DNA from 2 places in the Rossellomorea yichunensis genome. Region 2 is predicted to be linked to the other one. Evidence: a T-box and tRNA genes for the amino acid it is inferred to sense, from the RefSeq annotation. Region 2 holds a T-box; the other holds one or more tRNA genes.
The links. The T-box of region 2 lies ahead of RSX31_RS10080 (valine--tRNA ligase). A T-box ahead of a tRNA ligase gene usually reads a tRNA of that ligase, here a tRNA-Val.
Positions count from the first base shown of each region.

Region 1: it has a tRNA-Val gene. The T-box ahead of RSX31_RS10080 (valine--tRNA ligase) is inferred to sense a tRNA for this amino acid. The anticodon was not compared.

Region 1 covers NZ_JAVYAD010000001.1:298,595-315,011, forward strand. Annotated here, with positions in the region: gene RSX31_RS01515 (DUF421 domain-containing protein) at 1-182, shown strand, start outside; gene RSX31_RS01520 (YjcZ family sporulation protein) at 262-378, shown strand; gene RSX31_RS01525 (stage VI sporulation protein F) at 1,190-1,450, shown strand; gene RSX31_RS01530 (hypothetical protein) at 1,669-1,947, shown strand; gene RSX31_RS01535 (MBL fold metallo-hydrolase) at 2,057-2,953, shown strand; gene RSX31_RS01540 (DUF421 domain-containing protein) at 2,950-3,624, opposite strand; gene RSX31_RS01545 (GNAT family N-acetyltransferase) at 3,754-4,176, opposite strand; gene RSX31_RS01550 (YjcG family protein) at 4,180-4,698, opposite strand; gene RSX31_RS01555 (alpha/beta hydrolase) at 4,869-5,594, opposite strand; gene RSX31_RS01560 (phosphatidylglycerophosphatase A family protein) at 5,746-6,300, shown strand; gene RSX31_RS01565 (TAXI family TRAP transporter solute-binding subunit) at 6,616-7,608, shown strand; gene RSX31_RS01570 (DUF1850 domain-containing protein) at 7,729-8,247, shown strand; gene RSX31_RS01575 (TRAP transporter permease) at 8,234-10,219, shown strand; gene RSX31_RS01580 (WYL domain-containing protein) at 10,277-10,501, opposite strand; tRNA gene RSX31_RS01585 (tRNA-Val) at 10,650-10,721, shown strand; gene RSX31_RS01590 (hypothetical protein) at 10,912-11,085, opposite strand; gene RSX31_RS01595 (cold-shock protein) at 11,427-11,627, shown strand; gene RSX31_RS01600 (hypothetical protein) at 11,787-11,912, opposite strand; gene RSX31_RS01605 (nucleotide pyrophosphohydrolase) at 12,122-12,412, shown strand; gene RSX31_RS01610 (MurR/RpiR family transcriptional regulator) at 12,457-13,314, opposite strand; gene gndA (NADP-dependent phosphogluconate dehydrogenase) at 13,479-14,891, shown strand; gene RSX31_RS01620 (hypothetical protein) at 14,940-15,116, opposite strand; gene RSX31_RS01625 (SurA N-terminal domain-containing protein) at 15,239-16,015, opposite strand.
Region 2 covers NZ_JAVYAD010000003.1:440,546-456,962, reverse strand. Annotated here, with positions in the region: gene RSX31_RS10095 (vWA domain-containing protein) at 1-2,582, opposite strand, end outside; gene RSX31_RS10090 (sensor domain-containing diguanylate cyclase) at 2,705-4,417, opposite strand; gene RSX31_RS10085 (bifunctional folylpolyglutamate synthase/dihydrofolate synthase) at 4,529-5,833, opposite strand; gene RSX31_RS10080 (valine--tRNA ligase) at 5,976-8,627, opposite strand; T-box leader at 8,698-8,924, opposite strand; gene RSX31_RS10075 (hypothetical protein) at 9,089-9,277, shown strand; gene ysxE (spore coat protein YsxE) at 9,314-10,342, opposite strand; gene spoVID (stage VI sporulation protein D) at 10,476-11,693, opposite strand; gene hemL (glutamate-1-semialdehyde 2,1-aminomutase) at 12,055-13,347, opposite strand; gene hemB (porphobilinogen synthase) at 13,403-14,377, opposite strand; gene RSX31_RS10050 (uroporphyrinogen-III synthase) at 14,405-15,196, opposite strand; gene hemC (hydroxymethylbilane synthase) at 15,196-16,128, opposite strand; gene ccsA (cytochrome c biogenesis protein CcsA) at 16,146-16,417, opposite strand, start outside.

The sequences.
Region 1 (16,417 bases), on a different contig from region 2:
AAGCAGTCATTTCAGATGGGGAAATAGATGAAGAGGCTCTGCGAGAAGTAGGATTTCCCCTGCCCTGGTTACAAAAAGAACTGGCCAAAAGACAATTGCAAGTTGAATCCATTTTTCTTGCCCAACTTGACCGTGAAGGAAACCTGACATTCGACCTGTACAATTGGACAAACACACAATAAATTCTCCAAAAGCCCATACGTAATGATCTCTCTATACATATGTTATAAGAGACTAAAGGTAAAAGAGAGGTGAAATTATATGTATGGATATGGATACGGTGGCTGTGGATATGGCGGCGGCGGTTATGGCTCAACATTTGTATTGATCGTTGTGCTTTTCATTCTCTTGATTATCGTTGGAGCAAGCTTCTGTTAGAAAGGGGTACAAAAGGCAGAATCCTCATTAGAGAGATTTTGTCTTTTTGTTTTTAGGCTCTTTTCACAATGATTGTTGATTTTACATATGGTCTGCCCGGGCTCTGTCAATCAGAGAGTGCTGGATGGTGAGGGGAACTGCTTCGCTTACAGCTAGCGTTCGGCCGAGCCTCCTCAGCTTAGCCGAACGGGGTCTCGGCACGACCGTACTTCCGCAGGAGTCTGCGCAGTTCCCCTCACCATCTTTCATAGATTTTTTGTGACAGAGTTAAAAAGTGTCATAAAACAAGCTAAATCCACGGTAGGTAATAACGATAAACATTTACTAATTAACTAATTTTTGACCTATCATAATAAGGTTAAATTTGTGCTCCTTTGTAGGTAGTTTGTTTTTTGAACAAACGCTAACATAATCACTATAGGAGCTTTTTTTGTATTTGTCTATCCGTTATTAGGAAGACAAAATTAGAAGCACAGAGTGGATTGTAGCGGAAGGCAATTGACTCCTGCGGGAAATAGAGGCTCGACTTCCTCCCCGCGGAAAGGAACGGTCACGTTTTCACACTACCACTAATTCAAGTTTACTTTTTTTGCAAGATATGCAATGCCATTGGGTGAGACCCCAATGAGGCTGCTCATCTGCCTTACTTTCTCTGTGTAGATAGCAACAAGATTAACGAAAGAGAGCTATTTTTTTAATAGTGAATCTAAATTACAGAATAACATGTAAAACCTTCAGAAAAATCAATTCATAATCACGCTCCTGGGTTTTTAACATATGATGCTTATAGTTAAAAGGAGGCGTGATGGAAATGAATAATAACTTTTTTAAGAATTTAGAGAAGAAGACAGGCGTAAACATGAACGAAGTGTTAGAGCTTGCGAACTCATTACAAAATGCAAACTTCAAAGATGAAGCAACCGTTAGAAGCGTCATAAAACGAGTATCTAAAATTGCCAATAAACCAGTAAACAAGGAAATGGAAAATAAGATTGTACAGTCGATTGTGAACGATGGAAAGCAATTAGACTTTGGAACCATCTCTAATATGTTAAACAAGGGGAAGAAATAAAAGTTATAAAAAATAAAGGAGAATGGACATAAAGGTGTGTTACAACACGTACTTTATGTTAATTCTCCTATTTTTTTAGGGTGGAAAAGTGATTAGACTTTCATCCAGAAATGGTACATATATCAACAAAATAGATACAGCCCTTAGAATCTATAAAGCCTAAATAAAGTTTAAGGATCAACCCCATATGGGTAACTAATACCAAGGAGGTAAAGAAAATGGGATACATTGCTCCAATTCCTCACCATCAGTATAAACAGTATCAGGAACGAGAAATAAAAGTTGAAAAACATCCGTTTACCTTTTTCCCCGTGCAAGCTGTAAAGCCCATGAAAAATAATAATCAAGCAAATACTGAAGAAGCAGAATCGTCCTATCATGTACTTCAATCAAATCAACGCAAAACTTCATATGAAGCACTCTCTAAACCATCCGTCCCAACAACATTATTAGCGCGGTTAACAGGAAAAGGAAAGCACTTTAACGAATATGTATAAAGAAGTTTTAGGGGCTTTTTTAGGTTGATGATCCCAAAAGGAGCATTCTTTATGGGATCTTTTAATTAACTGCGGATATCGGGTCCCTTACATATTTGGAGGTAATGACTTGAAATTACAAAACCTTTCCGAGCATTGCTATGCATTTACAGGGAGCGTTACCATTGGATACTGCATTAAAGAAGGAAAGGGCCTTCTTATTGACAGTGGTTTGGATGATTCTTCCATGAAGAAAGTGATCAAAATCTTATCCAATGAAGGGCTGCCCTTGGATTTTTGTGTCATCACCCACGCCCACGCAGATCATTTTGGAGGAGCTCACTTCCTGAAGAAAAAACAAGGGACTTCATTGTTTGCTCCAAAACTTGAAAAAGCGATCATTGAGAATTCGATCCTGGAACCGATATATCTATTTAATGGAGCTAATCCCATAAATGATATGAGAAATAAGTTTCTTGAAGGACAATCAGTGGTCATTGATGATGTGTTGAAGATTGGTGAGAATAGTATTGGTCCTTTCACTTTTGAAGTAATTGACTTACCGGGTCATTCATATGGTCAGGTAGGTCTGCTTGTTGATGATGTTTTATATGCGGCGGACAGTTATTTTGGCAGGGATACGTTGGAAAAGCATGTCATCCCGTTTATCATCGATGCGGATCAAACACTGGATTCATTAGAAAAACTCCTTCACATACCATGCAAAGGAGCGATTCCGGGACACGGGGATTATGAAGAAAACTTTGTGAAAACAGTTCAGGAGAATATCGATCTTCATGAAGAACGTATGAATTCTCTTCTGACATTAGTAAATGAAAGTAAAGAAGGCTTTGCTTTTGAAAAGATCATGAAAGAGTATTTGAATCTACACAAAATAACTGTATCAAATGTAGGGCAATGGCTTTTGTTCAGAACTTCGGTAACAGCTTATCTTACAAGTCTTGAACGAAAAAAACTCTTATCGTTCACGATCAGTAACAATGAATTCATCATTAAGCCCCACTAATAACCTTGTACTAACAGGCTTTCTCCTTCTTCCCATTCAGCATACATAACGTCCTTTGAGGAGAGGAAGCCTTGTTTTTTTATTTCGCTTAAAAGCCAATCCTCCCTTTGTTCGGCAAGCTTTAAATTATCGTAAACGATTTCTCCATCCAGAATTAAAGAAAGTGGAAGGGAAGCATTTTTTGCAGGTATATTAAGGTCTTGACGCTGTACGATTTCATAAAGCGGTTTTCTAATCACACTCAGCGTACCGTCAGACTCCAAAAGGGCAAATTCACATTCCCTTACTGAGAAAATATCTTTTGCACGAAGTAGATGCTGCAGTTGATTCAGATCTAAATGATTTTTCTTCAGCTCATCGAAGTTGATCTTCCCTTTATTGATGACTAAGGCAGGTGTACCTTCCAACATATGTCGAAACCTTCGGGATTTCTGGGTGAAATACTCTGTGAAAAAGATCAAACTCCCCCAAATAAAAATGGCAGCAAGGATTGGAAGTACAGTGATCTTTCCATCATAAAGGGAGTTCCCTACAAGTTCACCAAGAATTAATGCTGAAATGAAATCAAAGGCAGATATTTGAGTGATTTGAGTTTTACCGAGTATTTTTGTAAGAATCAATAAGGCAAAATATCCTACGATTAACTCGATGGCAATTGACGTGATTCCCATGAGGATCCCCCTTCCCATACACTTTCCCATTATCGACGAGTTGATATTGTAATATACTTCTTAATATGATTTGCAGGAAACAAAAAAGGAACAAGTAATTAAGCAGTTCTGCTTAATTACTTGTTCCTTTTAAATATCCTTCTTCATTGTTTTATGAGGGATTCCTGCGTCCAGAAATTCATCAGATGTAACTTTGTAGCCTAAGCCTTCATAAAAAGGGATTGCATATGTCTGTGCATTTAACTTTAATTGGGATAAGTTCTCTTGCTTCGCATATTTTTCAATGGCAAGCATGATTTCACGCCCAGCTCCTTTTCCCCTGACGGATTCTAAAACGCATATTCTTTCAACTTTCCCAAGTCCATCAAGAATACGGAAACGGCCTGCACCTACAGCATGTTTTTGGTCGTAAAGGACAAAATGAGTGGAATCATTTTCGAATTCATCGATTTCTTCTTGAAGTGGAACCTTTTGTTCTTCCACAAACACTGTCTTTCTTATGTTGAATACCTCTTGGATCTGATCTTCTGTTTTTGCAACTTCGACTTTCAACTCTTACTCTTCCTTTCCTAAACGGAAGGTTTCGTAAACTGTCCAAGAGCCGTTTTCTAATTGATACAACAAGTGAAATCGGTCGATGGTTTCTTCATGATCGATTCCAAGCATACGCAATGATCCGAAAATATCGGAGTGTTCATCATTTGAAAGCTTTTGTGCGACAGTTATGTGAGGAACGAAAGCGAATTCCGGCTCGTCACCCATGAAGTTTTGACTATGCATGTCATCGTGTAACCCTTGCAGTTCAGGAGTGGAGTTCACCTTGAAATAGATTACATTGTTCACAGGCTGAAAAGAACTTACTTTGTACACTTTTAAATTGAAGGGATCGTATTTCTTTGAAATAACATTTAATTTATTAGCGATATCCTTGATTTGATCATCATCTGCACTAAATACATTCTTTAAAGTCAAATGTGGTGGAACCAATGCATAATGAGGATCATAACGTTTCCTATAAGAGTTTGCGATATCTTGCAGCTTTTTCGATGGGAAAATGACTATACCATAATTCATTTTCTTCAATCCTCCTCTATTTAACTATCTTTGTATTATGTATAGTATAGCAAATTTTTCAAAAATTTAATATAGGGCGAACGGATAGGATCTCCATTTATCAAAGTGATTCGATAGCTCCCTGCATTCATTTAAGGAGAGGCAAGGGCGGTCCCTTGCCTATTCGGGGTTTAGTTAAACATCATCTTCAAAGCACGTCTCAAATCGGGTTGCCAATGTTTCCATGTATGATCTCCGTCGAACTCATCGTAAAAGGAAGAGAATCTTTTTTGATCGAATGTCTCGTGAAGCTTACGGTTTGGCTTTAAGAAGTCTTTTACTTTGCCGTCCGTCGTTTTTACCTCTGTTTCCTGTTTACCGATGATATGGTAAATGCTTAACAAATGAGGTTGTGAGAAGTTTTCTACGGCTTCCAACACTTTCTCGTTCACGAAAGGTGACTGCAGAAGAACCTTGCCAAATGTATTTGGGTATTTTAATGCAGTCATCAATGAGACTGTGGCTCCTAATGAATCACCAACCAGGGCACGTCCCATTCCCATATGATAAGTTGGGTAATGCTCGTCCAGATATGGGACCAACTCGTGTGCTAAAAAGCGAATGTAAGCATCATTTTCTTCACCATGTGGATGGTATTTTCTTCTCCGGTCCTCAACATCTTTATATGGAACTCCCACGATAATCATGTTTTCTATTTCCCTATTTTCGAGAAGTTCATCAGCCAGTCGAGGTATTCTTCCTAGCTGGAAGTAGTCCTTACCATCCTGGGTGATCAGTAGAGAATATTTATAGAGGGGAGAAAAAGTAGCTGGCAGGTATACAAGCATCTTAATCTCTTTTTTCAGTTCTTTACTAAAGAGGTTTAATTCGGTTACAGTTCCTCTTGCGGTTGTCATGACGATAGCCTCCTATAATCAGTGTGAACGTTTACAGAAAGATTGTATCATATTCTTCTCGATAATTCCCTAAAGCGGATTGCAATACGAAAATTCAAAAGAATGATATAATTCATGTAAGTTTTTGGACAGTCCAGAAAGGGGTATCTCAATGAATAAATCTGTACATTCAAGGGATGTAACGAAAGCTGCATTACAGAGGCTGAAAGATAGATGCGTATCTATAGAAGATATTGCTGAAATCGTCTATGAAATGCAGTATCCATATAATCATGAGTTAAATATGGAAGATTGTATCGAAAGTGTGAAGAAAGTGTTGTTAAAAAGAGAGATTCAGCATGCGATTCTTGTAGGGGTAGAACTGGATCAACTTGCTGAAGAGAAGAAGCTTTCCGAACCACTTCAATCGATTGTAGAAACAGATGAAGGGTTGTTTGGAGTAGATGAGACCATTGCTTTAGGTGCAGCATTAGGATATGGAAGCATCGCTGTTACCACTTTTGGTCATTTGGATAAAAATAAAATCGGTATCATCCGTGACCTGGATACGAAGAACGGGAAGGGTGTTCACACCTTTTTAGATGATATCGTCGCAAGTATTGCGGCAAATGCTTCTTCGAGAATTGCACATAGCCTACGGGACCGTGAAGAAAATATTTTAGAGGAAGATAAGATGAAATTTGAGGATGAGGAATTGATTGGATAGCTCATTATCTGATATATAACAGGTGGACTGAAGATGAATAATTCCTCTTCAGTCTTTTTACTGTGGACAAACATGCGTCGGGGAAGAAAAAATGATTGGGGTAATGTAACCGCTTTATACATTTTGTATACATTTGTAAAATAATTGACATGACAAGAACAAGCCGTACAACAGATTTAAATCAGTGTGTAATGGATCTAGAATGGTTTTTTTATAAAAATTGTTAAAATTTTATGTATTTGATTTGACAAGATTGTTACAGACTGTGTTACAATTATTTCGGTAAAGTAGAAATTTAATAGGGGGAATTAGAATATGAAAAAACGCAGTTTTTATCTAAGCACTGCACTACTTCTAGTTCTATCTGTCATTCTTGCTGCATGTGGCGGCGGATCAGGTGGAGGATCATCTGAGGGTGAAGGTAACAAAGAGGTTGACTTCATTGGGATTGCTACAGGTGGAACAGGGGGTACATATTACCCGTTAGGCGGAACATTCGCTAAGATCATTGAAGACGAAACAGGAATCAAATCCTCTGCTTCTACTTCAGGGGCATCGGCTGAAAATATGGCGGCCATTAAAGATGGTAAAACTGAAATCGCTTTTACACAAACCGATATCGCATCTTATGCATCTGAAGGAACTGAAATGTTCAGCGATAATAAAGTAGAAAACGCAAGAGGAATTGCCACACTATATCCTGAAACGATTCAAATCGTTACAACAAAGGATTCTGGTATCAAGTCCGTTGAAGATCTGAAAGGGAAAGTTGTTTCTGTCGGTGAAGCCGGCTCTGGAACTTTACTGAACGCGAAGCAAATCCTGGAGGTTCACGGAATTGCGCTAGAAGATTTAGAAGCACGTAATCTATCATTTGACGATTCAACTACTGGTATCCAGGATGGAACAATCGATGCGGCTTTCATTACTTCAGGTACTCCAACCGGAGCGGTTGAAGGATTGGCAGCAACGGAAGATATCACAATCGTTCCGGTTGAATCCGGTAAAATCAGTGAACTGATCGAGAAATATCCATACTACTCTGAGGATGAAATTCCTTCAGGGACGTATAGTAAAGTCGATGAGGCAGTTACAACCGTTGCGGTTCGTGCAATGCTAGTAACAAATGCTGATATTTCCGAAGATGTAATCTATGATGTTACAAAAGCCATCTTTGAAAATACAGATGCAATCACTCATGCTAAAGGTGAGTTAATCAAGGCTGAAGATGGACTAAAAGGTATGGGAATTGAATTACATCCTGGTGCGAAGAAATACTTTGATGAAAAAGGCGTTTCAATGGAATAGATCCACACCAGCAGATGGACGAAGGGATAGGCCGCGTAAAACGGTCTATTCTTTTGTTTTGGTATAGGCAAAAAAAATGTTATGTACAGCAGCAATAAATGGAATGGTGGGGACTTTGTTATGAAGAAAATTTCATTCATAGGAACAATTCTCATTATTCTTGTTCTGTTATTCATCATCTTTATTCCCTTTCAAACATACCTGGTAATCGAGCCGAGGAGTACTGAAGGTGATCCTGTCCTTTTCAGACTTCCTGAAAATCATACATTTTCGGTTCGTTACACTCATTCTATTCATCTCTCAGAAGTAGAAGAGTTTTACCGCCAATCTACAAACCAAATTCAACAGACAAAATTGCTTTATGAGGATACTGCAATTGGTATGCCTGCAAATGCAGAAGGTAATGAAACCTTCGAGAGGACAGAAGAAGGAAAGTACTTAATTTCAAATATGAATAAAGTGTTTCCATACATTGATATTCGAATCGGACAAGTGGTTGCCAATCATCGACTCATATTGGGTGATAAAGTCTATCCTTTAGCTGGTTATTTCGATAAAGGGTCTGTCGTTCGAATGCATTTAAAGAAACAAACACTATATGATCAGTGGAAAGGAGTGACCGTTGTTGGGAAAAGATAAAGAATTTGAATCATTAACCTCTGAACAACAACAAGAATTATTAGAAAAATATGATCCTGAATCATCAACGAGAAAGCTGCACCATGGAATGTTTAAATGGGTGATCTTCTATGGTCTATTAGCATTTTCATTATTTCAATTAGTCGCATCGATCTTTCAATTCATCCCTAGACAATTATTATTATCGATTCATTTAGGGTTTGCTTTGTCACTTGTCTTTCTTCTTTTTCCTGCCAGGAAAAAGAATCTGCGAAAAGATAAAGTGGCATGGTATGACGTCGTTCTCTCTGTCATATCTGTAGGAATTGGTGCATACTGGCCGATTATGCAAGATGACATTGTCAGCAGGGTCGGCATTATGACATCACTTGATTTTTATGTTGGTTTTGCTGCGATGATCTTAGTATTGGAGGCAACCCGTCGTGCAGTCGGTTTCCCCATCACGATTATCGCATCTGCTTTCATTCTCTATATGTATTATGGTCGATTGATGCCTGGATTCCTTGCGCACAGGGGATATGATTGGGACGATATCGTGAAGACGATGTTCTTTACCAGTGAAGGGATCCTTGGCACGCCACTATATGTTTCAGCAACCTTCATCTTCCTATTCTTATTATTCGGGGCCTTCCTCGTTAAAACAGGCGTAGGGCAATATTTTAATGATTTAGCTGTTGCCATTGCCGGTAAACGCACTGGTGGTCCTGCTAAGGTTGCAATCTTCTCGAGTGCCCTGCAAGGAACAATCAGCGGGAGCTCCGTTGCAAACGTTGTAACATCTGGTTCCTTTACCATTCCAATGATGAAAAAGCTTGGCTATCGTAAAGAGTTTGCAGGTGGAGTAGAGGCAGCGGCCTCAACGGGTGGTCAGTTAATGCCGCCAATCATGGGAGCTGCAGCATTCTTAATGGTTGAATTCATTGGAGGCATCTCATACTGGGATATCGCAAAGGCTGCCACCATTCCTGCTCTTTTGTATTTTACAGGAATTTGGATTATGACTCATTTTGAAGCGAAGCGAATCGGTCTTCGCGGTCTTTCGGACGAAGAGATGCCTAATCGTAAAGAAGTTTTAAAGAAAATCTACTTATTAATGCCGATTCTTACAGTCATTATTTTATTAGTGAGCGGTATGAGTGTTATGCGTGCAGCACTTTGGTCAATTGTTGCTACGGTCGTGATTAGCGCGATTCGAAAAGAGACAAGGATTGGCTTTAAAGATGCAGTTGACGCACTCGTAGACGGTGCACGTACTGCGCTTTCTGTAGCGGTAGCAACTGCGGCTGCAGGGATGATTGTCGGCGTAGTGACAAAAACGGGGTTAGGGCTGACACTTGCGAATGGGTTAGTTGATCTTGCTGCTGATCTAACAAATTCATCAGAAGGTAAACTAATCCTGACTCTGGTATTTACGATGATTGCATCGATTGTACTAGGTATGGGATCACCGACAACGGCCAACTACGTAATCACGTCCACAATCGCTGCACCGGCGATCATCTTGTTAGGTGCACCTGAGTTAGCGGCTCACTTATTTGTCTTTTATTTTGGTATCATTGCAGATATCACGCCGCCGGTGGCCCTTGCAGCATTTGCCGCCGCCGGGGTGTCAGGGGGAGAGCCAATACGGACCGGGGTCAATTCTGCTAAATTAGCGATTGCAGCCTTTATTATTCCGTATATGTTCGTCCTGTCACCTGAGTTGCTGATGATTGATACAACCATTCCGAGATTATTATGGGTTGTCTTTACGGCAATAACCGGAATGATGGCCATAGGGGCAGGAATGATTGGGTATTGGTACAGAAGAGTGTATGTGATTGAACGTTTCCTTTGTGTAGCAGCCGGTTTAATGCTGATCTATCCGGAGGGAAGCACAGACATCATTGGTTTAGTATTATTTGCTGTTATGCTTGCGTTACAATTCTTCATTAAAAGAGAAGACAAAACACCAAAGAAAGCAACAGCATAAAAAAAATACGTGAGGCTGACCCTTTACCAGGTCAGCCTCACGTATTTTAGTTTCCAATTAGGATATGGTTCGTTTCTTATAAGGAAGAAGAGGATAAGCGGCCAAAATATCATGTAGTCTGAATTTGCGGAAATCTTTTCGTAGTAAGCAATAGGCCAGAATAAAATCCCCATCAATTTTTTTAACGATGATTTTTCTTTTCGTACAAATGGATTCAGGAGTCATATAGATAATTTCAATGGGGCGTTGGTCCATGAATGAGCGCTGTAATACCGTATTCATTTGTGGGCTCCTCTCCAGGAAGTGTACTCACAGTATATGCGAACGAATGTTCCTTTATACATGAATTCCCAGAATATAAATGAATAGAACAAAAAATGATTGACATTTTTCTTATCATGACTATAATTTAATATATACCTTCCATCGCGACTTGTTAGCTCAGTGGGAGAGCACTTCCTTGACAGGGAAGGGGTCGTGGGTTCGAATCCCTCACAGGTCATACATAAAGAAAGCCTGCATCTTATTTAAAAGATGCAGGCTTTCTTCTTCTTTAATATGTAAATCAATCTTTATAACGGATTCTCAAAGTTACACGGCCTGCGCCGACTTGTCCTTCAAAGTAAAAAGGACTCTGTTGGAGATCATGTAAGAGTCCTTGCCAAAATCATATTAAGATATGATCACTTCTTTTAGTTGACTTCTAATTCTTCCTCAAAATAAAACGTGCCAGGATGTTCCTTTACGATGTATGAGTATCGTTTCATATTTTTTACGTATTGCCATTTCAATATTGTCACTGTTTCGCCAGTTTCCTTTATCGTAACCATTGCGCCATTACTAAACCGATTTTTTGTGGATTTCATTGGGCACTCCCTTTCATATTCTCTCATTATACCATAGTTTACCCTTCATTTTAGAGTCCCATTAATGATAAATCTTGATAAATATAATGGTAGCGCTTTAACGTGCATGAACGTAGTAATGGTTAGTCATATCCAAAGACCATTTGATGGGGGAAGGTTATGTCAGAGGTCTGACTTTCAAAACTTCTCGTTGAAGAACTTGCTTATTTGTTTCATTACTGTTATTCTATAGAAGAATTATTTTTGTCCGGTATACGAGGGAAGAACAAGATTTGATTTTTCACCTGATATCGCAAGAATAGTAATACATTGTGTGTAAAGCACTTTAGGAGGCAACAAACATGGAAAATGGTAAAGTAAAATGGTTTAACGCAGAAAAAGGTTTCGGATTCATCGAAGTAGAAGGTGGAGACGACGTATTCGTACACTTCTCAGCGATCCAAGGTGAAGGTTTCAAATCTCTTGACGAAGGTCAAGAAGTATCTTTCGACGTTGAACAAGGTGCTCGTGGACCACAAGCAGCTAACGTACGTAAAGCATAATCTAACTTTACAACTCCAAAAACAGACTCATTCGTGAGTCTGTTTTTTTATGGAGATATTTAAGTAACCGGTGATATATTGAAAAATTAATGGTTGTCTTTCCATTATGTCTCAATTAAATCGGCCGCTATAAAAAGCAGCCTTCACATTCTCTAAAATTTATTTTCCTAAATCCTTCTTCGTCACTTCACTGCGGATATTGAGTTCTTTCGAGAATTCAGTATCGCTTTTTTTATTGTTTGGGTATTTGTTTTTTCGTTCACGATTATCATTTTTATTAGTCAACGTTGTTCCTCCCATTTGTAAGTAGTCAGTACATTCTTATTCTTAACCTGTGAATCATCTTTATCCTTGGTAAGAAAGGGAAAGACACACACTTGGTGAGATATTTCCGCCTTGAAAGACTGGAATCATAATATCACCGTACATTCCTTTTTCCACCCATGATATAGTAAAGAAGCGGTAAATGATCAAAGGGAAATGGGAGAGAGTAGATGAAACAAATGTATGAAAAAGTCATTGAGTTCAGGGATGAACGAAATTGGGATGCCAATCATAATGAAAAGGATCTTGCCATTTCCATTTCATTAGAGGCAAATGAACTCCTGGAAAATTTCCAATGGAAAACAAGCCGGGAAGCAGTGGAAGCGACACGTCAAAATATTAAAGAAGAAATGGCTGATGTCCTGATTTATTTAGTCCAGCTGGCTGATAAAATGGATATCGACTTAGAAAAGGAAGTATATGAGAAGTTGGAAAAGAATGCACTGAAGTATCCGAAATAATGATTGGGGACGGATCTCCTGAAAAGGTCCGTCCCTTTTTACAATTATATTTTCTTAATGGAAATCGCGTCACGCATTTTTTGCAGGGAAGATTTGGATAGATCTTTTCTCTTCATCATGGTGTTAACGTAGAGGGCATCGACAATACTAAGCTGACTGATTCTTGAAGCAAGTGCTTCAGATCGATATTCGGTTTCTTGAGAAACTGTAAATAGAGGAATGTCGACCCCGATGCTTAAAGGTGATTTGGCAAAGTGAGTAATGGCGATGGTCGTTACCCGATTTTTCTTCGCTACGTCCAATACTTCCAATAAATCTTTGTTCGATCCTGAATGAGAGATAAAGACGATTACATCAGCATCGGTCAATTGTGAAGCGGAGATCAGCTGCATATGGGAATCGTTGTACGCAGTAGTGGTCATGCCTGTTCTGAGGAACTTATGATGCGCATCCATGGCAACAAACCCCGATCCACCCGTACCATAAAATTCTATTCTTCTGGCACTTATCATCCCTCGAATAGCTTTCGTAAACATTTCCTCGTTCAGCATGCTTAAAGAATCCTCTAATGTCCTGATATTGGACCTGAACACTTTTTGGGCAATAACACCTTCAGAGTCCTCTTCATTGATTGTTTCATGAATATCTTTTATAGGTGTCACCAGGTCGGATGCAAGGGAAATCTTCATTGCCTGGTAGCCTTTAAAGCCCAGGCGTTTACAGAAACGGAAGACTGTAGCATCTGCAACGTTCAGTTCTTCTGCTACACCACTGATAGTGGAGTGGATAATTTTTTCTGGATTAGCAATAATAAAATCTGCAATCATCTTTTCTTTTTCACTGAATTGAGAGTAATAGGAACGGATACGAGGTAAACAATGCTGTACTTTATCCTCTTTCATGCAGGGGAAACCTCCTCTAAGCGAAATCTTCATGAAAATAATTTTAACCTACTTCATGAAATAAAAAAATATTATTTCATAAAATTCCACCACGGAAAATTATTTCGTATTATAATATATACGGTGAAAATATTATTACCCGAAGTGAAAGGAATGATAAATATATGAATAAACAACAAATAGGAGTAGCTGGTGTCGGAGTGATGGGGAAGAGTCTGGCTTTGAATTTCGAAAGCAGAGGCTATTCCGTTTCCATTTATGATGTGTCTGATGAGAAGGTAAGAGAAGTACTTGAAGAGCATCCAGATAAAAAAATGGTCGGTACTCACGATGTAAAAGAGTTTGTCCAGTCATTAGAAACACCACGAAAAATATTGATAATGGTTCCAGCCGGTAATATTACCGATAAAGCGATTGAATCATTGCTTCCTCATTTAGATCAGGGAGATATTCTAATTGATGGAGGAAACACATACTTTGAAGATACGGTTCGCCGTAATAAGGAACTTGGTGAAAAAGGAATCAACTTCATCGGTGCAGGTGTCTCAGGTGGAGAAGAAGGCGCTTTATACGGTCCTGCTATCATGCCGAGCGGTCAGAAGGAAGCATACGATTTAGTCGAGCCTTTCCTGACAGCAATTGCGGCAAAGGTAAAAGGCGATGCATGCAGTACATATATCGGTCCGGACGGATCTGGCCATTATGTGAAAATGGTCCATAATGGAATTGAGTACAGTGATATGCAGCTTATCTGTGAAGCGTATTATCTTATGAAAAATGTATTGGGTTTAAGCGCAACAGAGCTACATGAGATATTTAAAGAATGGAACGCCGGGGAGCTAGACAGCTACCTGATTGAAATCACGGCGGATATTTTCACAAAGGTGGATGAAGAAACAGGAAAACCCCTTGTTGACGTAATCCTGGATACAGCAGGGCAGAAAGGAACAGGGAAATGGACGAGTATTTCTGCACTGGAGTTAGGTGTACCATTATCGATCATAACTGAATCTGTATTTGCCCGTTTCATCTCTGCCATGAAGGAAGAAAGAGTGAAGGCAAGTAAAATCTTAAGAGGACCAAGAAATAAGGAGTTCTCCGGTAACAAAGAAGAGTTTATCGAAATGATTCGCAAGGCGTTATATTTAAGCAAAATTTGCTCATATGCACAGGGTTTCGCCCAGCTCCAATCTGCTTCCGATGAATATAACTGGAACCTGAAGCCCGGCGAAATTTCCATGATCTTCAGAGGTGGGTGCATCATCCGTGCAGGCTTCCTGGAAGAAATCAAGAAAGCCTATGATCGTGAACCGGGATTGACGAATTTACTACTGGATCCATATTTCAAGGAAATCGTTGAAAACTATCAGGAGGAAGCGAGAGAAGTGGTGGCTACAGCCATTAAGTTAGGTATCCCTGTACCAGGTCTTGCGAGTGCTTTAGCGTATTATGACAGCTATCGCTCAGAGTCACTTCCTGCCAACCTCCTTCAAGCCCAACGTGATTACTTTGGTGCTCATACGTATCAGCGTGTGGATAAAGAAGGAACATTCCATACAGATTGGTTATCTAAATAAGAAGAACGAAAGCCCTGTGGGAATCCCACAGGGCTTTCGATTACCTTATTATTCTTTGCTTGATGAGTCATCTTTCGTATGATGCTTATTTTTCTCGTCCCGCTGCTCTTTTTTTAAGTCATCGAGGGGAATTGGATCCACATTTTGTTCACTTTCATGCTGATCGAGAATGCCGTCATGATCTTTATTGATTTGTTCAGGGTTGTCATTGGTCCTCTTCGTCATTTTCCATCATCCTCCCTTAATAATTCGTTGTTATACCATACCCTTTGTGAGCAGAGAAAAACATCTGGGGAATAGAACATAAGAAAGCCACCTATCTGCAGGTGGCTTTCTTTGATGGAGCTTTAGATTTTAATATCAACTTTAGCATTTTTCTTTAAATCTTCTACATGTTGCACAAGTTTTTCTTGTTTTTTCTGTTGTTCTAACTGAGTCTTGATTTGAGGTTTAACTTCTTCAAATTTTGGTGCTTCTTTTGATTCGCCCTGACCTTGCTGACTTGCGTACTGATCGTAAAATTTCTTCATTTCATCTTCAGAGACTTGTTCTACTTTGATTTCTTTCTCAACGTAGTTTGTGTATTTGATGTTTTCAGCGATTTGAGTTCTTAACTCATCCATCGTGAATCCGGCTTTTTTCATTGCGTCTTCAAACTTCTTGTCATCGCCGTACTGCTTTTTAACTTCTTCCAGTTGTTTATTGATTTCATCTTCTGATGCCTTATATCCTTTTTCATCAGCTTGCTGCATAAGAAGTGTTTGTCCAACCAGGCTATCAATTGTTTGTTCCTTGATTTTCTTTGCTGCATCTTTACTTGTTGGGTCTTGACCCATTTGTTGATATTGCATTTGTGATTGAGTCAATACGTTATTGAAATCTTCACCTTTAATTTTTTCGTCGTTTACAATGGCAACGATCTTGTCTTTTTCAATCTTTTGCTCATCCATTTTCTTCTGCATTTCTTCCATTTGCTTCGCTTGCTCTTCCTGAGCCTGTCCATCGCTTTTTTCTTCTGTTTTCGCTTTATCGTCAGCTTGTTTTTGGCTCTCCTCGTTCGAACCGCAAGCGGCTAGTCCAATCGTTAATAAAGCTAATAGTAAAGTCGTAAATATTTTTTTCATAATAGACTCCTTTCAGAAGTAAGGTGTGATTTCAAAAAAATCACTTAATGCGCATTTTAAAGGAAAAGCCCGTAAAAAGAAAGTATTTAAACCAAAAAGTATAGATTGTAATGAGGTTGAAATACAGTGAATTACCAATATGGTCCCTTTTTCACTATTATGTATACGGTTACATTCGACTATCAACTGCCGTACAGAAATGATAATGTAAAAAGACTTTCAACTGGTTTCTAAAAAAAGAGGCTGTTTAAATCGAGATCTTTTCCTCCATTTAAACAGCCTATAAAAAATATTGGGGACCAAAGAATACTGTCAAACAACCTTCTATTTGAATTATAGAGAGTGGCTCCATTTTCTTCAACTAACATTTAGGGAGGTGTCGGCTGACTAGTGTCCTTTTGA
Region 2 (16,417 bases):
GTGAAGTCCATGCTTTTCAAATTTACAATCCTTGACTTAACAATGACTCGAATCAACTTTTTGTATTTCCCATTCTTAGTTTGAACTTCCACTAAATCTTCGCCGGGATATAATCCTGTCATCCGGTTCTCTTTGGTGGAATTGACTTGACTGTAAGAGGAGTTGATCATTCCGTCATCACCTTGCAGAACCTTCACATTATAATTATTGTTCGGTTTTCCAAACGGGAAGATATCGATATTGAATGACTGAGTTTCTCCTACATATAATTCAATTAGTGAAGGTACACGTATTAAATCGTCACCCTCGATCCAAATGGTTTTTTCAATAATATAATCCTCGATTGCAAAACCGCCAACGGCTTTTACCCGGATTTCATTCTTCCCGAAACGTTCAATGGTTTTCGTTTCTCCCAACTCAATTTCTGTCCATTCTCCAGTAGTTTCTTCATCATTAAGAAGTTGATAGTTGTAAGAAACATCCCTTCCAGGAATACCGTTTGAGAGATAGAATTCCACTTCATTCGATACAGAAGAACCATCATCTAAAATTTTATCAGTGAGTGGGTCTTTAACAATCAATTCAGGAACGAATGGTAAAATGGCTGTCCCGTTATCCCTGTAGCTGATATTCAGGTGGGTTGGGCTACTGACTAAAGACTTTACAGGCATAATCGGGTATCGACCATCCACTCCAGCTTCCAGTGATGCTACAACATTTTCCGTTTGCCCCTGTATTTTCACCTTTTTGATCGTACCGTTTGAATAACCATCAAATGCAAATTCTTTTCCATATTGCAGCTGACGAGTTCTAACTTTCGCACTGATTTCGTTATTATTCGGGCTTAGATTACTACTTACTTTGTTCCCGTATCTTGAATCGACATAATAGACTTTCGCTTGTGGCATTTTTACATTATTTATGGCCCAGACGGCGTTCATTGTTACAGGTATCTCAAGTACAGGTATAGTAAACGCACCGTTTTCAAAGCTCATCTTTTGTTTAACATTAATGATGGCAATTTTCTGTCCATTCATATTCTGGATTGATATATCCGGACTTTCTTTAACAATGATCCCCTCAGGTAAGGGCTGGTGTATAATGATCTCACTTAAATAACCTTTTGCTTTCGGATTTACCAATCCGCCAAAATCCAGTTTGAACACTCCGGTAAAAGTATTCGTTTCTTTTCCATCCTCAATAATTAAATTGAACAGGTCCTGATTGATTCTATTTAAGTCTACCCTTCCTGTTACCGATGCGGGTGCATCATCTTTCACTTCAATCGTCACCGACTTTTTATCACTTGAGCGAAAGTCTGTTTCTTCTGCCGTTTTATACTGCACTTTCAAATCCTTAAACGTATAGGATCCCTTTTTAGAGAATTCCACCGGAAGTGATACTGTAATTGGTGTCGGTACGCCCTGTCCTACTTCATATACTGTGGAAAATGGCAGATACACTGTATTATTAATCACGTTGTATTGATTTTGGTCAACTGTCACATTTTCCGGCAACTGTACGACGATTTCTCCATCCAATTTGACTGAATTTAATTTATTCGCCAATTTTTCAAATGCATCGGAGACACTTCCTTCACTTGCTTTGATGAAGCTACCCGACGTTTGTTGTGCCAGCATTTCAAGATATCTGTCATCAAGATCTCCTTCACCGTAACCCAGTGTGTGCATGGTGATTTTATCGTTGTAGATCTCCTTGGATACTTCGAGACCTTTTTGTTTGATCAAAGCCTCCATTTGCTGACTGTTGGTTTCCAGCTCACCAGGGTTGTACCAACCAGCATTAAATGACGTACCATCCATAGTAAATGACGGAATGTATAAAGACTTCAATTTACTATTATCAAGGGAATATATTTTATGCATCCATCGATTGTAACTGTATCTATTTTGAAAGTCATATACCAATTGTTGATCGCTCTCGACAACATTTGTTTCACCGCAAAAAAACCAAAGTGGCCTCGTACACACCTCTTTTTTCACTTTTTCGACCGCCGTCGCAATCATCGGCTGTCCATCAGTTAAGAAGACAATATACTTTTCATTCTTGGAATCTTTCAGCATATTCTTCGCTGCACGCAAGGGGTCTGTGTAATTGGTGCCTCCATAAGCGGTGGTATGTAACATCGAAGTTTTAATGGCATCGAGGTCATTACTTAATGGAAGTATCGTTTCTATATCTGAAGAAAACGTTATAAGAGAGAATCGATCATTACTTTGTTTGTTCTTCTCAAAGAATTGTAAGGCATTGGTCACCCCATCCTTTGCATTTTGCATTTTATCCCTGGTACTATTCATCGATCCCGATTTATCAAAGACAAAAACGACGTCTATAGGAGGTCGATTCGTTTCTTTCACCTCTCCTATTGGATTGATATGAAAGTCTAATGAAGCTTTGGCATTACTATCCACTGGTTTTACAATTACTTCCTGGGACGGGGTAACATTGAAGTCTACTTTTAAATCTGCAGTTCCCTTGGCATAGGTGCCGGTTGAATTTAAAATAAATGCTAGAAAGAGGATGAAAAGTAATAGTAGTGAAATCTTTCCCTGAATTCTCATAATATCCCTCATTTGGTTATCCTATAATGCTTTTATTATATCAATCTTCAAACTATTATAATAGGACTAAATGCTCAAAAACAAAGAAAAAAGATGTCTATTGTCGAATAGACACCCTTTAACTATTTCATATACTGAGCCACCCGATTCCGCCCGGCCTGTTTCGCCCCCGTATAAAGCGCACGGTCTGCATGACGGATGAGCGCCAGGGTATCTTCAGCATCTTCAGGTGCGGTCGAAACTCCGATGCTTGCGGTGATCCGGACCATCATTTGTTTGTTGGATTCATCCAGGCTATCATGGATGGTGAAGGGGTTGTTGGCTATCGCACTCCTGACATGCTCTGCCAGGCTGAGCGCTTCATCCCGATTCGTATCCGGAAGGAGGATGACAAATTCCTCCCCTCCATACCTCGCAACCGTTCCCCTGGTATCAATCAGGGTACGAAGGCGGTCTGCAAGTTCAATCAGGATTTCGTTACCGCTCTGGTGACCATAGTTATCGTTGATGACCTTAAAATGATCAAGGTCGAGCATGATGAGGGAAAGACTCTTCCTTTTCCCAACATCGAGATGACTGAATTCCAGGTACAGGAGATCTTCAAAATAGCGGTAATTATATAGTCCTGTCAGGGCACATCTCTCACTGTTCTTCTTCGTCCGTTCATGATGCCTGGCATTTGCGATCGCCACTCCGAAATAGGAGCATAAAATATCGACGATCATCAATTGATATTTTTCATAGGCTTTCTTTTTGGAAGAAGCCAATAGAAGGATTCCCCGTACCTTTTGACTTCTTACAATGGGTACGCACAGAACGCTTTCCACTCCATCTGGCATGTACCCTTCAGCGATCCCGGTCCATTCAGATCGTGAAGTATAGAGGACGGACTTCCCTGTTTCCCATACTACACCGCTGATACCCTGGCTTTTCTTTAATGGTCGCAGGTTATTAGACTTCATTTCTCCCTTTTCAACCCGTCTTAACAGGACAAGTTCTTCTTCCTGGCAGTCAAGGATATAGGCATATTCAACCGGAAGAGTCTCAATGATCTTCTCGATGAATATATCAAGCACTTCATTTACTTTAAGGCTTTCCGTTAATTGGTGACCGATTTCACCCGCTTTTTGAAGGTATTCATTGATCTTTTCAGAAGAGTTATACATCTTCAAGATGATAGATAAGCTCACAAAAGGGATACCAATCAATAAAGAAGCAACGGCTCCCAGTTCAAACGTTAAATAATAGAGAGATAAAGAAAGGGGGAACATGATCATGTTTGCCGTAAAATCCCATACAAAATCCTTGCTGTAAAAGCGGACATCACTATTTACCAGATAGTGTTGATATAGCAGGAGCAGTATCTGGTTAACCATGATCGATACGATTTGATAACTCAGGATAGGGAGTATTAATTGATTTATATCTCTTAATCCGACTTCTCCACCAAATAAAAAATAGACTAGACCACTGACTAATGAAACGATAAAGAACATGACAGAATTCAAGGGGATTCTATGCCAATCATGTTTAGTCAATTGAAGCCGGATGAGTAATGGAATAATTGAGAACTGCATGAGGATGATTTCAACAAATAAACCATACTTTATGAACCCTACAAGTGTCACCCACTGGATGAAGAAGATGGTCGCACCATTTATCACAATGGGCATAAGCGGGATAAAGGTAGCAAAAGCCACCAATGTTAAGAGCTCTAATTCATTTCCTGCAATATTTTCAGGAGGATAGTATTGATATGTAATATACAAACCGGCGGGTACAACTGAAAGCCAGGTCAGTAATATGTAAAGCTTCTTCTTTACTGATAACGTCATATCTATCCCCCATAGGCCACAATCAATTTAATATAGTTCGATCATACTATACTAGTTAAATAGTCACAAGTTTAAGAATATTTTATCAAAGCAGTTCAATAAAGTCACTTATTATTTTCTGTAATTTTCCAGTTGGTCCACCAGATATGGTTTTACCTCAGATAAAAAGTAAAGTGAACCTGTTATTAACAGCACTTCTTCTTCTTTCATTCCTTGTATTTTTTCAGTAACGTAGTCTCTCCATTGGTGAACTTTCTTCTTGTTTGGATGGGAAGATAATTCATAAAGCTCTTCAACTGAAGCGACCCGTGGAAAGTCAAAGGTTGTAAATCCGATTTCCTCCACCGCTTCTTCCAATTGAGTGATCATCGGTTTTAATTCTTTGTCGTGGAGTGCCGATAAAAGAACAGTTACTCTTTTATTCATAAAGCGGTCCTTAATGGTTTTCACCAAGGCTTGTACCCCTTCAGGATTATGGGCACCGTCAATATAAATCCCGGGATTGTATGATAGAGCTTCCATTCTGCCTGGCCATGATGCCTTTTTTAACCCCTCTTTGATATGCGTGCTTGCTATATTATGCTTTTCACTAAGAAGCTCTATCACTTTAATTGCAATCGCTGCATTATTGATTTGGTGTGCACCAATCATGGAAAGCTCATACGTTTCATTCTGAACGGGAGATGTGTAATGGAATCTCTCACCTCTTTCGAGTAAGGCTTTTTGTTCCACAGAAAAATCCTCTCCAAGTTCAAACAGGTCACTATTCATTTCCAACGCTTTCTTTCTTATCACTTCAGCCGCTTCTTTCTGGTGAACCCCTGATATGACAGGAACAGAATGTTTGATGATCCCAGCTTTCTCAAAGGCTATGTCTTCTAATCTGCTTCCCAGGAATTGCATATGATCCAGACCGATGCTCGTAATGACTGAAACCATAGGTGTGATGACATTCGTCGAATCAAGCCTTCCTCCAAGCCCAACCTCATAAAGGACGAGGTCGACCGGTTGCATTTCAGCAAAATAATAAAAGCTCATAGCTGTTATGACTTCAAATTCAGAGGGGGTTCCCCATTCAGAATGCTCCATGCTTTCTGCAATGGGTTTGATCTTTTCCACAAGAAGAGTTAAATCTTCATCTGATACAGGCTCTCCATTAATGCTGATCCTCTCATTGAACCTCTCAAAATAGGGTGAAGTAAAGGTGCCGACTGAATACCCTGATTCCTGTAATATATTTCGTAAATAAGTGACAGTAGAACCCTTTCCGTTTGTACCCCCGATATGAACGGTTTTAAGCTTTTCATGAGGATTCCCAAGCTTCTCTAGTAAGTACTGCATTCTCTCTAGACCCGGCTTGATTCCAAGTCTTAGTCTTGAGTGTATCCATCCAACGGCCTTCTCATAGGTTAACAATTTCAGTCACTCCCCTTAAGGTTTCATTAGAAAGAGGGCTCAGGTCGGGGCAGATTGCCGGAGAGAAAACCTTGATGCATCCCCTCAACCTCAACAATCAGACCCGATTCTAAAGCCCTCTTCTTATCCTCTGATCAAAAGATTATAGTGATTTAAGCTCTTCAATTCTTGCTTTAACAGTCGCTTGTTTCTCTAAATAATCTTTTTCTTTTGCTTTTTCCTCATCCACTACATTTTGAGGCGCCTTGCTCACAAATTTTTCGTTGTTTAATTTGCCTTGAACGCGGGAAACTTCTTTCGTCCACTTCTCCAGTTCTTTTTGAAGACGGGCAATCTCTTCTTCGATGTTGATTAATCCTTCTAATGGAAGGAATAAGTCTACACCTGTTACAACCGCCGTCATCGCTTTATCCGGTGTATCTAAATCTGTACCCATTTCCAGCTTCTCTGGATTACAGAACTTTTCGATATACGCTTTGTTCTTCTCGATGATCGTTAGGGTGTGTGCATCTTTTGCTTTCAGCATCAAGTTGATCTGCTTGCTCATCGGAGTGTTTACCTCTGCACGTACATTACGTACAGCACGAATGATGTCAACGAGCAGCTTCATCTCTTCCGCTGCCGCTTCGTCTGTAAGTTCATCTTGAACCGTCGGCCATGCAGCTACAGTAATGGATTCGCCTTGATGCGGCAAGTTCTGCCATATTTCCTCGGTAATAAACGGCATGAATGGGTGTAAAAGTCTCATTGTGTTGTCGAGTACATAAGCCAGAATCGAACGGGTTGTTTTCTTAGCCGCTTCATCTTCTCCATATAGAGGCAGTTTCGCCATTTCAATATACCAATCACAGAAATCATCCCAGATGAAGTTGTAAAGAACGCGTCCCACTTCACCAAATTCATATCGATCGGCTAATCGTGTCACGGTTTCGATTGTTTCATTTAAACGGGTAAGAATCCATTTATCCGCAACTGATTTTTCGCCGGAAAGATCGATTTCGTCATACGTCATTCCGTCCATGTTCATAAGGGCGAAGCGTGATGCATTCCAGATCTTATTCGCAAAGTTCCAAACAGATTCTACTTTCTCAAAGGAGAACCGAAGATCCTGCCCCGGCGAGCTGCCTGTAGATAGGAAGTAGCGAAGGGAATCTGCACCATACTTTTCGATGACATCCATCGGGTCTACACCATTACCTAATGACTTACTCATCTTGCGTCCATCTGCATCCCGAACGAGTCCGTGAATCAGTACGTCTTTAAATGGACGTTCTCCTGTGAACTCCAGTCCTTGGAAGATCATGCGCGATACCCAGAAACCGATAATATCGTAGCCGGTCACAAGTGTATTCGTTGGGTAATAGCGTTTAAAATCTTCTGCATCCAGATCCGGCCAACCCATCGTTGAAAACGGCCATAGAGCTGAACTGAACCATGTATCCAGTACATCCTCTTCCTGTGTCCAGTTTTCAATGTCCTTCGGCGCATCGTTGTTTACATAGATTTCGCCTGTTTCTTTATGATACCAGGCCGGGATGCGATGTCCCCACCAAAGCTGACGGGAAATACACCAGTCTCGCGTGTTTTCCATCCAGCGCAGGTAAGACGTTTCAAAGCGATCAGGTACAAAGTTGACCTTATTCTCTTCCTGCTGAAGTTTTACCGCTTCTTCTGCGAGAGGATCCATCTTAACGAACCACTGAGTCGATAGATAAGGCTCAACCACCGCTCCACTTCTTTCTGAGTGACCGACTGAATGCATATGCTCTTCAATCTTGAATAGAACTCCTGCTTCTTGTAGGTCCTTTACAATTTCTTTGCGGCACATAAAACGATCCATGCCTTGGTATTTATCCGCCTTGTCATTCATCGTTCCGTCTTCGTTCATCACAAGAACGCGTTCTAAGTTGTGACGATTACCGATTTCGAAGTCATTCGGATCGTGAGCAGGCGTTATTTTCACTGCACCGGAACCGAATTCCATATCAACGTAGTCATCTCCTACGATCGGAATTTCACGTCCCACGATTGGAAGGGTAACGTTTTTGCCGATTAAATGTTTGTAGCGATCATCTTCCGGGTGAACCGCAACTGCCGTATCACCAAGCATCGTTTCTGGACGTGTTGTGGCAATTTCAATGTGACCACTTCCATCAGCCAACGGATATCTCATATGATAGAATGCACCTTGTATATCCTGGTGAATAACCTCAATGTCGGAAAGGGCCGTTTTCGTTGCCGGGTCCCAGTTGATGATGTATTCACCACGGTAAATCAGGCCTTTGTTATATAGGTCTACAAATACCTTTTGTACAGCTTCCGATAAGCCCTCGTCCAACGTGAAACGTTCACGGCTATAATCTAAGCCTAATCCAACCTTAGACCATTGCTGACGGATATGCTCAGCATATTCTTCTTTCCATTTCCATGTTTCTTCTACGAACTTTTCACGACCTAAGTCATAACGTGAAATGCCTTGATTGCGAAGTTTTTCATCTACTTTTGCCTGTGTCGCAATCCCTGCATGGTCCATACCCGGCAGCCATAATACATCGTAACCCTGCATGCGCTTCATTCTAGTCAGGATATCTTGCAGCGTTGTGTCCCAAGCATGACCAAGATGAAGTTTTCCTGTTACGTTCGGAGGAGGAATGACAATTGTGTACGGCTCCTTCTCCTTATCGTTTTTGGCTTCGAAATATTTACCTTCCAGCCACCATTTGTATCTGCCCTGCTCAATGGCATTGGGATCATATTTTGTCGGCATGGATAATTGCTGATCTTGAGTTTCCATTTGTTTTCCTCCTATAGTAGTGCGAATAACTACACTTTTCTAAAAAAAATAAAAAAATCCCCCGTCCTATGAAAAGGACGAAGGATTCCATTCGCGGTACCACCTTTTTTCTCAGGAGAAATAAGCCTCCTGAACTCTCGACGATCATAACGGCTTTTAACCGGCTTCTACTACTGAAATTCATAGAAACAGCTCTTCAGGCGACCTTCCATTGTCTTAACGTAGAAAATCTCTCAGCTAATGATTTTCCTCTCTGAAAGTAAGGATCAATGTACTCTTCCTGTTCATTGCTTTTCAGGTATTATTTATTTACTCATTATAGTATAGGAAAAGATAAACTTTCGTCAATCATTATCGCCAATTTTCCATGAAAATATTCATTTCGCCTACTCATGCACCATTCTTTTTCTCAATTCATAGAATAAAGTAGTGAATATACCCAGGAAAGTGAGTGGACGAATATGAAGAAAATCAATCAATACACCATGCAGAAATGGATGGGGAACGCCCGGTTAATATGTAAGCAATTCATCATACCCTTTACGATCTTTCAAGGGGTCCGGACCATTTTGCTTCCCACCACTTTTGATGTCCTTCTTTTAACTCTTTTTATCGGTATAGGCCTTGCCATTTATTTCGATTGGATTTAATGGACTGACGAAATGTGGACTTCGCCAGTCCTTTTTTCATTCTGCCTCGGCCGCCTGCTCCTGCTTCTTTTTTTCCATTTCATCTAAACGCATGACCACGTATTCCGTGTTTTTCAGAAGCCAGTAATGCCGTTGCAGCTTCTTAAGAGATTTCCGTTCATTCCGTTTATCCTTCGCTGTATGAAAATACTTTTCCACCACAGCGATGACAGAACTTGGATAAGCCAAATAACTCATGAACAGGAGCCGCTCCTCATTACGGACGGTAAAATGCTGAAAATAGGTGGTTAGCCACTCGATACATTCCTCATAATACTTAGGATAGGTTTTCAATGTTCTGGACAAAAACGGCAGCAGGTCATGGAAGGGTGATGCCATTTTTGAGTTCTCAAAGTTGTGAAAATACCCCATGCCTCTCTCATCGAATAAAAAATGCTCCGTCGATATCTTTCCATGTGTAATGACCGTTCTGACCTTCTCAAGCTCCTTCGTTTCCTCATACCATTCATCCAGCATTTTCCGGGAAAATTTCAGTGCCTGGGAAGCGTCCTTATAGTACATGCAAAAATGGAATTGAAAAGGAGACATATACGTTGTCCTTTCACATGTTTCCACATATTCATCGAGAAACTGCTGTTCTTTATCCCATCTGGATGTCAGCTGCTCGTAATGAGATTCTCTCTCTTCTTTATCAATCTTTACTTCTTGAGAGGAGAGAGTATGAAGTCTTGCCAATTCCCGGAACATTTTCTGATGCTTTTCAAATTGATCTTCCCTTTCCTGGTTCAAGAGCCAGGGCATGACATAATATAACTGCCCATCGTTCCACACCGCATAGCGCCCATCCAATGTCGGATAGATCGGTACGATACGGTTATAGCCCCTTTGAAACAACATCTGTACATTCCTGACAAAATCAACTCCAGTTTGGGCGGTCAGCTGCTTTACAGCAAGTGTCCCTTTATTGGAGAATACTTTGGAAATCTTCCCGTAATTCTCAACAAAATGGGGTTCGACACCATAAGGTTGTAAGACAGGCTTTAATCCCTCCAGCGTTTGTACCATACCTCTCACCTTCTAAGATTACTTTTCTAAAAAAAACGGACTAACTCCAATGAATTTGGTGTCAGCCCCGTAGTTCCTTCTATATTGCAATTGCGCTCTTCTCAGATGGGAGCGACCTTGCTATATTCCTTTTTTAACCCTTGAAGACAAATTCGCTTTTCGGGATATATAGAACCTGCCCTACATAGACGTCTTGATTGGCTTCAAGCTGATTGACCCTCAATAGCTGAGGAATGGTCAGATCATACTTTTCTGCTATATAATCCAGCGTCTCTCCCTCTTGAACGATGCATACCCTTAATGTTGCACCCCTTTCCTCTTCTTTTCTCGCAAAGAAATCGGTAAGGGAAATGCTCTCATATTTCTTTTTACCTTTAGTCTTTTTCTTTTCATCCTTCTCTTCTTCGCTATCTTCCATTTCTGCTTCTACTGCGGATGATGAAGAGGACTCTTCTTCCTCCTCCTGCTGATTATATTTAGGAGGCGGTGTGTAGGCTGTCTTTGGTGCAGCCGGCTGTTCTTCAGATGACTCGCTCAGTTCATGCTGTGGCATTTCAAACACGTTTTCTTTTCGGAAATAATTTTCCTCAAAGGTATGAGCAGGCTGAGCATCGTATTGAATCTGTACAGGTATCTCATCGTCTTCTTCAGATGGCGGTGTCCGACCTTCCAGATTAAACGGCTGGTACTCGTCGTCTGCAGAATCCTCTTCTTCCTCCTGTTCTTCAACGTTCGCCGTTAATTCTTCCACGTCGTAGTTCTCATACTCGTATACTTCTTCTCTTTCTTCTTGCTCTTCCTCTGTCTCTATTTCTTCTTCGGTTGTTTCCTCTTCTACTTCAGCAACTGCACTCGAACGGTATAGCGGCTCGTAATCTTCCTCTCTGCTAAATTCAGCTTCAAGGGGAGTGTGCGTCTGCTGTTCTCCATAAATCCCTGTAATCGTCAGATCGGCATTCAATTTTAAGCAAGCATTCTCAGGAACCATATAATCGAATGACTCCACGAACACGTCGATATCACCAAGATTGGCAATTCTATTTTTCGGAATCGTCACATCGACCGGGAAACGGTGGACAAATTCATACTCACCTTTTTCCCTCTTTTCAACTATTTGGACAAACTTACCACCCGCTTCAAACTCATCCTCTTCTTCATCCCTCGGTGAGGTTGGTAAATATTCACCGGAAAGATCAAGGCTTCCCCTGATAAGTACATACTGCTCTTGCTCTTGTATCGTTATATGAGGATCTAAGGAGATAGATAGCAATTCTTCAACTTCCTGTCCTTTTTTAAACCAAATTGATTCTTCCAAGGAAAATCGCAAACACGATTGTTGTTCTTGTGACAAAAGAAATTCCTCCTTTCAGGTTCCAAACAAAGAAATAGTAAACAATGCCATTATCACTTTATGAACTGAAAAGGAGGAATATGATAGGAAAACGAAAAGTTGTGGGTAGTGTGGGGATTTTGATTTAGAAACCGGGGTGTGTTTCGGATTGATGTTGGTCGTTTGGAATTATCGACCGTTCTTTTAATTTATCAACAGTTATTTTGATTTATCGACCGTTATTTTGATTTACCGACCTTCAGATGGATTTATCGACCGTTTTTTCAAGATATCGGCTGTTCTACAATATTCGACACACTCCTGCCATCCCCGCTTCCGTAAAAAAATAGCCGATCCCTATAAAAAGGATCGGCTATCATCATTACTTCTTACTAATCTTTTCAAACGCTTTTTCAGCAGCTTCAAGGGTCTTTTCAATATCTTCATCTGTATGAGCGGTAGATAAGAAAAGTCCTTCAAATTGGGAAGGTGGTAAGAATACTCCTTCATGGGCCATTTCACGGTAGTAATCGGCAAACATCTCCAGGTCTGATGATTTCGCACCTTCGTAGTTGGTTACTTCTTCATTGGTGAAGAAGATCCCGATCATGGAACCGGCACGATTGATTCTGTGAGGGATGTTATGCTTTTCTGCCGCTTTCTTTAAGCCCTCTTCCAACAGGTCTGCTTTGCGTGCGAACTCTGTGTATGTTTCAGGAGTCAGCTGGCTCAGTGTTTCGTATCCTGCCGTCATGGCCAATGGATTCCCTGAAAGGGTTCCGGCTTGATAAATCGGACCGCTTGGAGCGATTCTTTCCATGATTTCAGCTTTACCGCCGTATGCACCTACCGGCAGACCTCCACCAATGACTTTTCCTAAACAAGTTAAGTCCGGAGTTACATTGTAATAGCCTTGGGCACATCCGTATCCGACACGGAATCCAGTCATGACTTCATCAAATATCAGCAGAGAACCATGATTTTCCGTTATTTCACGAAGGCCTTCCAGGAAGCCCGGCTGAGGTGGAACGACACCCATATTACCTGCAACAGGTTCTACGATCACACCAGCGATGTCATCACCAAATTGTTCAAAGGCATAACGGATGCTTTCCAAGTCATTATAAGGCACCGTAATCGTATTCTTTGCTACGCCTTCAGGTACACCAGGGCTGTCGGGCAATCCGAGAGTCGCAACACCTGATCCTGCCTTGATTAATAAGGAATCTCCATGACCGTGGTAGCAGCCTTCGAACTTGAGGATTTTATTGCGTCCAGTGTATCCACGCGCAAGACGCAGGGCACTCATCGTCGCCTCCGTACCAGAGGACACCATACGGACCACTTCGATACTTGGAACTCTTTCAATGACTAATTCGGCAAGTTTGTTTTCAATCTCTGTCGGGGCACCGAAGCTTGTCCCGTTTTCCGCTACTTTTTTAATGGACTCCACCACGCGGTCATTGCTGTGCCCAAGAATGAGTGGTCCCCAGGATAGAACATAGTCAATATATTCATTTCCATCGATATCGTAAATTTTAGCTCCTTTTCCTCTTTCCATGAAAATAGGATCCATCTTTACAGATTTGAATGCCCGTACAGGACTGTTTACTCCGCCAGGCATCAGTTTTACTGCTTCTTTGAACGCTTGCTTCGATTTCTCATATGAACGCATTCCGGTTTCCTCCTTTAGTGATCTTTTCGTCATCCTTACAGGAACTTTCCACCATTTAGGATAACCAATTCGCTACATCTTTTGCGAAATACGTAATAATAAGGTCTGCACCCGCACGTTTCATGCTTGTCAGCTTTTCCATTACGATTTCCTGTTCGTTTACCCAGCCGTTTTGAGCCGCTGCTTTCACCATGCTGTACTCTCCACTTACGTTATAAGCGACAACAGGGGCATTAAAACGGTCTTTCACTTCCCGCATGATATCTAAATAGGAAAGGGCAGGTTTGACAATTAAGAAGTCTGCGCCTTCTTCTATATCCGATTGTGCTTCTCTTAACGCTTCGAGGCGATTGGCAGGATCCATCTGATACGTTCTGCGATCTCCGAATTGCGGAGTAGAGTGTGCGGCATCACGGAATGGACCATAGAAGCTTGAAGAGTACTTAACGGCATATGACATGATCGGCACATCATGATAGCCGGCCTCGTCCAATCCGTGGCGGATTGCTGCAACGAATCCATCCATCATATTCGAAGGAGCAATGATATCAGCTCCTGCTTCAGCCTGGCTTACCGCCGTTTTTGCTAATAAATCAAGCGTAGGATCATTCAGTACTTTTCCATCTTTAACGATTCCACAATGTCCGTGGCTCGTATATTGACATAAACAAGTATCGGCAATGACGACAAGCTCAGGATAATGTTCCTTCATAAATCGGGTTGCTCTTTGGACGATTCCATGGTCATGATATGCTTGGGTTCCTGCCTCATCTTTTTCAGCTGGAACACCGAATAAAATGATGGATTTGATACCTAAGGAAACCACTTCATCCATTTCCGCTTTTAAGTTATCCAGGGAAATGTGAAAAACCCCTGGCATGGAAGGAACGACATTCTTAATATTTTCCCCTTCAACTACAAACAGTGGATAAATTAAATCTTCTTTTCTTAGATGAGTTTCCCTTACTAACGCACGCATATGATCTGATTGACGCAGGCGGCGATGACGGTTAAAATGCAGGTCTTTCATGTGTAAACCTCCTAAGTAAATAAAGCTTTATTTTGATGGTCTATTCGTGATAAATTCTTTCATTTCGTTTACCATTTCATTTACAGTATAAATGCCTGGACAAATTTTTACATGTAATCCGTACTTTTCAGCCGTATTTTTTGTAATGGGACCAATGCAGGCAATGGGTATGTCCCCGATTTTATCATGAAGATTGTACTGATTGACCACCTTCATAAAATGATGAACCGTTGATGAGCTGGTAAACGTAATGATATCAAGTTGTTCTTTTTCAATGATGTCCTTCAACTGACCGATGCACCCTTCTGGAAGGACGGTTTCATAGACGATCCATTCCTGACAGGATACCCCTGCAGAGGCCAGCTCTGAAGCAATGACGTTTCTTGCCAGGTTCCCTTTGGGGATCAGAACGTCTCCTGAAGGCTTCACTTTCGAAATGAATTCGTCTGCAAAGTCATCTCCTGTAAAATGATCGGGCACGAAGGAAACAGGAATCCCATATTTCCTGCAATATTGTTCCGTTTTACTTCCGACTGCAGCAAACTTCCCGGAAAAAGAAGATAAATCGAGCTGTAATCGTTTCAATGCTTGTAGAAAGAATCTTACTCCATTTTTGCTTGTGAAAATAATCCATTCGTACGTATGTATGGTTGTGTGAAGATTCGTTTCCCACTCATCTTCATGAGGTTGAAAATGAAGGAGCGGCACCACAATCGGAACCCCTCCCACGTCTTCAATGAGGGAAGCCGTTTCACTGGATCCCTCACTTCCGCGAGTAATCAAAACCTTTATGTTTTCTAAAGGCCCTTTACCCTTCATTATTGATCTAGCTCCTCTTTCACCTGATCGATTAAAGCCTTGGCTCCCAGGTCTGTTAAGCTTTCAGCGACTTTCTCCCCTACTTGCTGAGGATTTGGTCCCACCATGTATTCTTTATAAATCGTTTTTCCATCAGGTGAAGCTACAAGCCCCGTTAGAGCTACGTCCCCATTGTCTTTCAGCTCAGCAAATCCTGCAATCGGCACCTGGCATCCGCCTTCCATTTTATGAAGGAACGCTCTTTCAGCCGTAACGGTCTCAGTCGTCTCAACACACGCAAACTTCTGAAGAAGCTCCAGCAACTCAGAATCATCTTCCCTGCATTCAATGGATAACGCACCTTGACCGACTGCAGGCAGGCAAAGGTCTGGATCAAGGAATTCCGTTACAACATCTGATGTCCAGCCCATACGTGATAACCCTGCCGCTGCAAGGATGATCGCGTCGTAATCCTCATTTTTAAGCTTCGATAAGCGCGTATCGATATTTCCACGTATCCATTTGATTTCAAGATCCGGACGAACGGATAAAATCTGTGCCCCTCTTCGCAGACTGCTCGTTCCTATGATTGCACCGCCAGGTAAGTCTTTAAGCGCCACATGATTTTTACTGATGAACGCATCTCGGTGATCCTCGCGAATCGGTATACATCCGATGGTCAATCCTTCAGGTAAGACCGCAGGCATGTCTTTCATACTGTGAACGGCCATATCGATCTCTTTATCCATCATCGCTTGTTCAATTTCTTTTACAAACAAGCCTTTTCCGCCGACTTTTGACAGGGTGACATCAAGGATCTGGTCCCCTTTTGTAACGATTTCCTTCACTTCGAATTCGTAAGAGGGATCCAGTGCTTTCAACTGATTGATCACCCAATTTGTTTGTGTCAGTGCTAATTTACTTCGTCTCGATCCAACAATGATTTTTCTCATAATGACCTCCTGAAAACTTATGAATACCAGAAATGAAATGAAGACAACCTACTACCCAAGAAAAAGTTAATTAAAATGATCAAAAAGGCTGCAACATTAAGAAAAGCTAAAGATTTACCAAATACGTTCTTTTTAATGCGAAGATATAAATAACTACTATATAAAATTAATAGAATGAATGACCCTACTATTTTCGGATCATACCATAGGAATTCCGGCAGTTTGATGTATGCCCATTGCAGCCCCAGTATCAAGCTCAATAGAAGCATGGCTACACCAATGGAGTTCG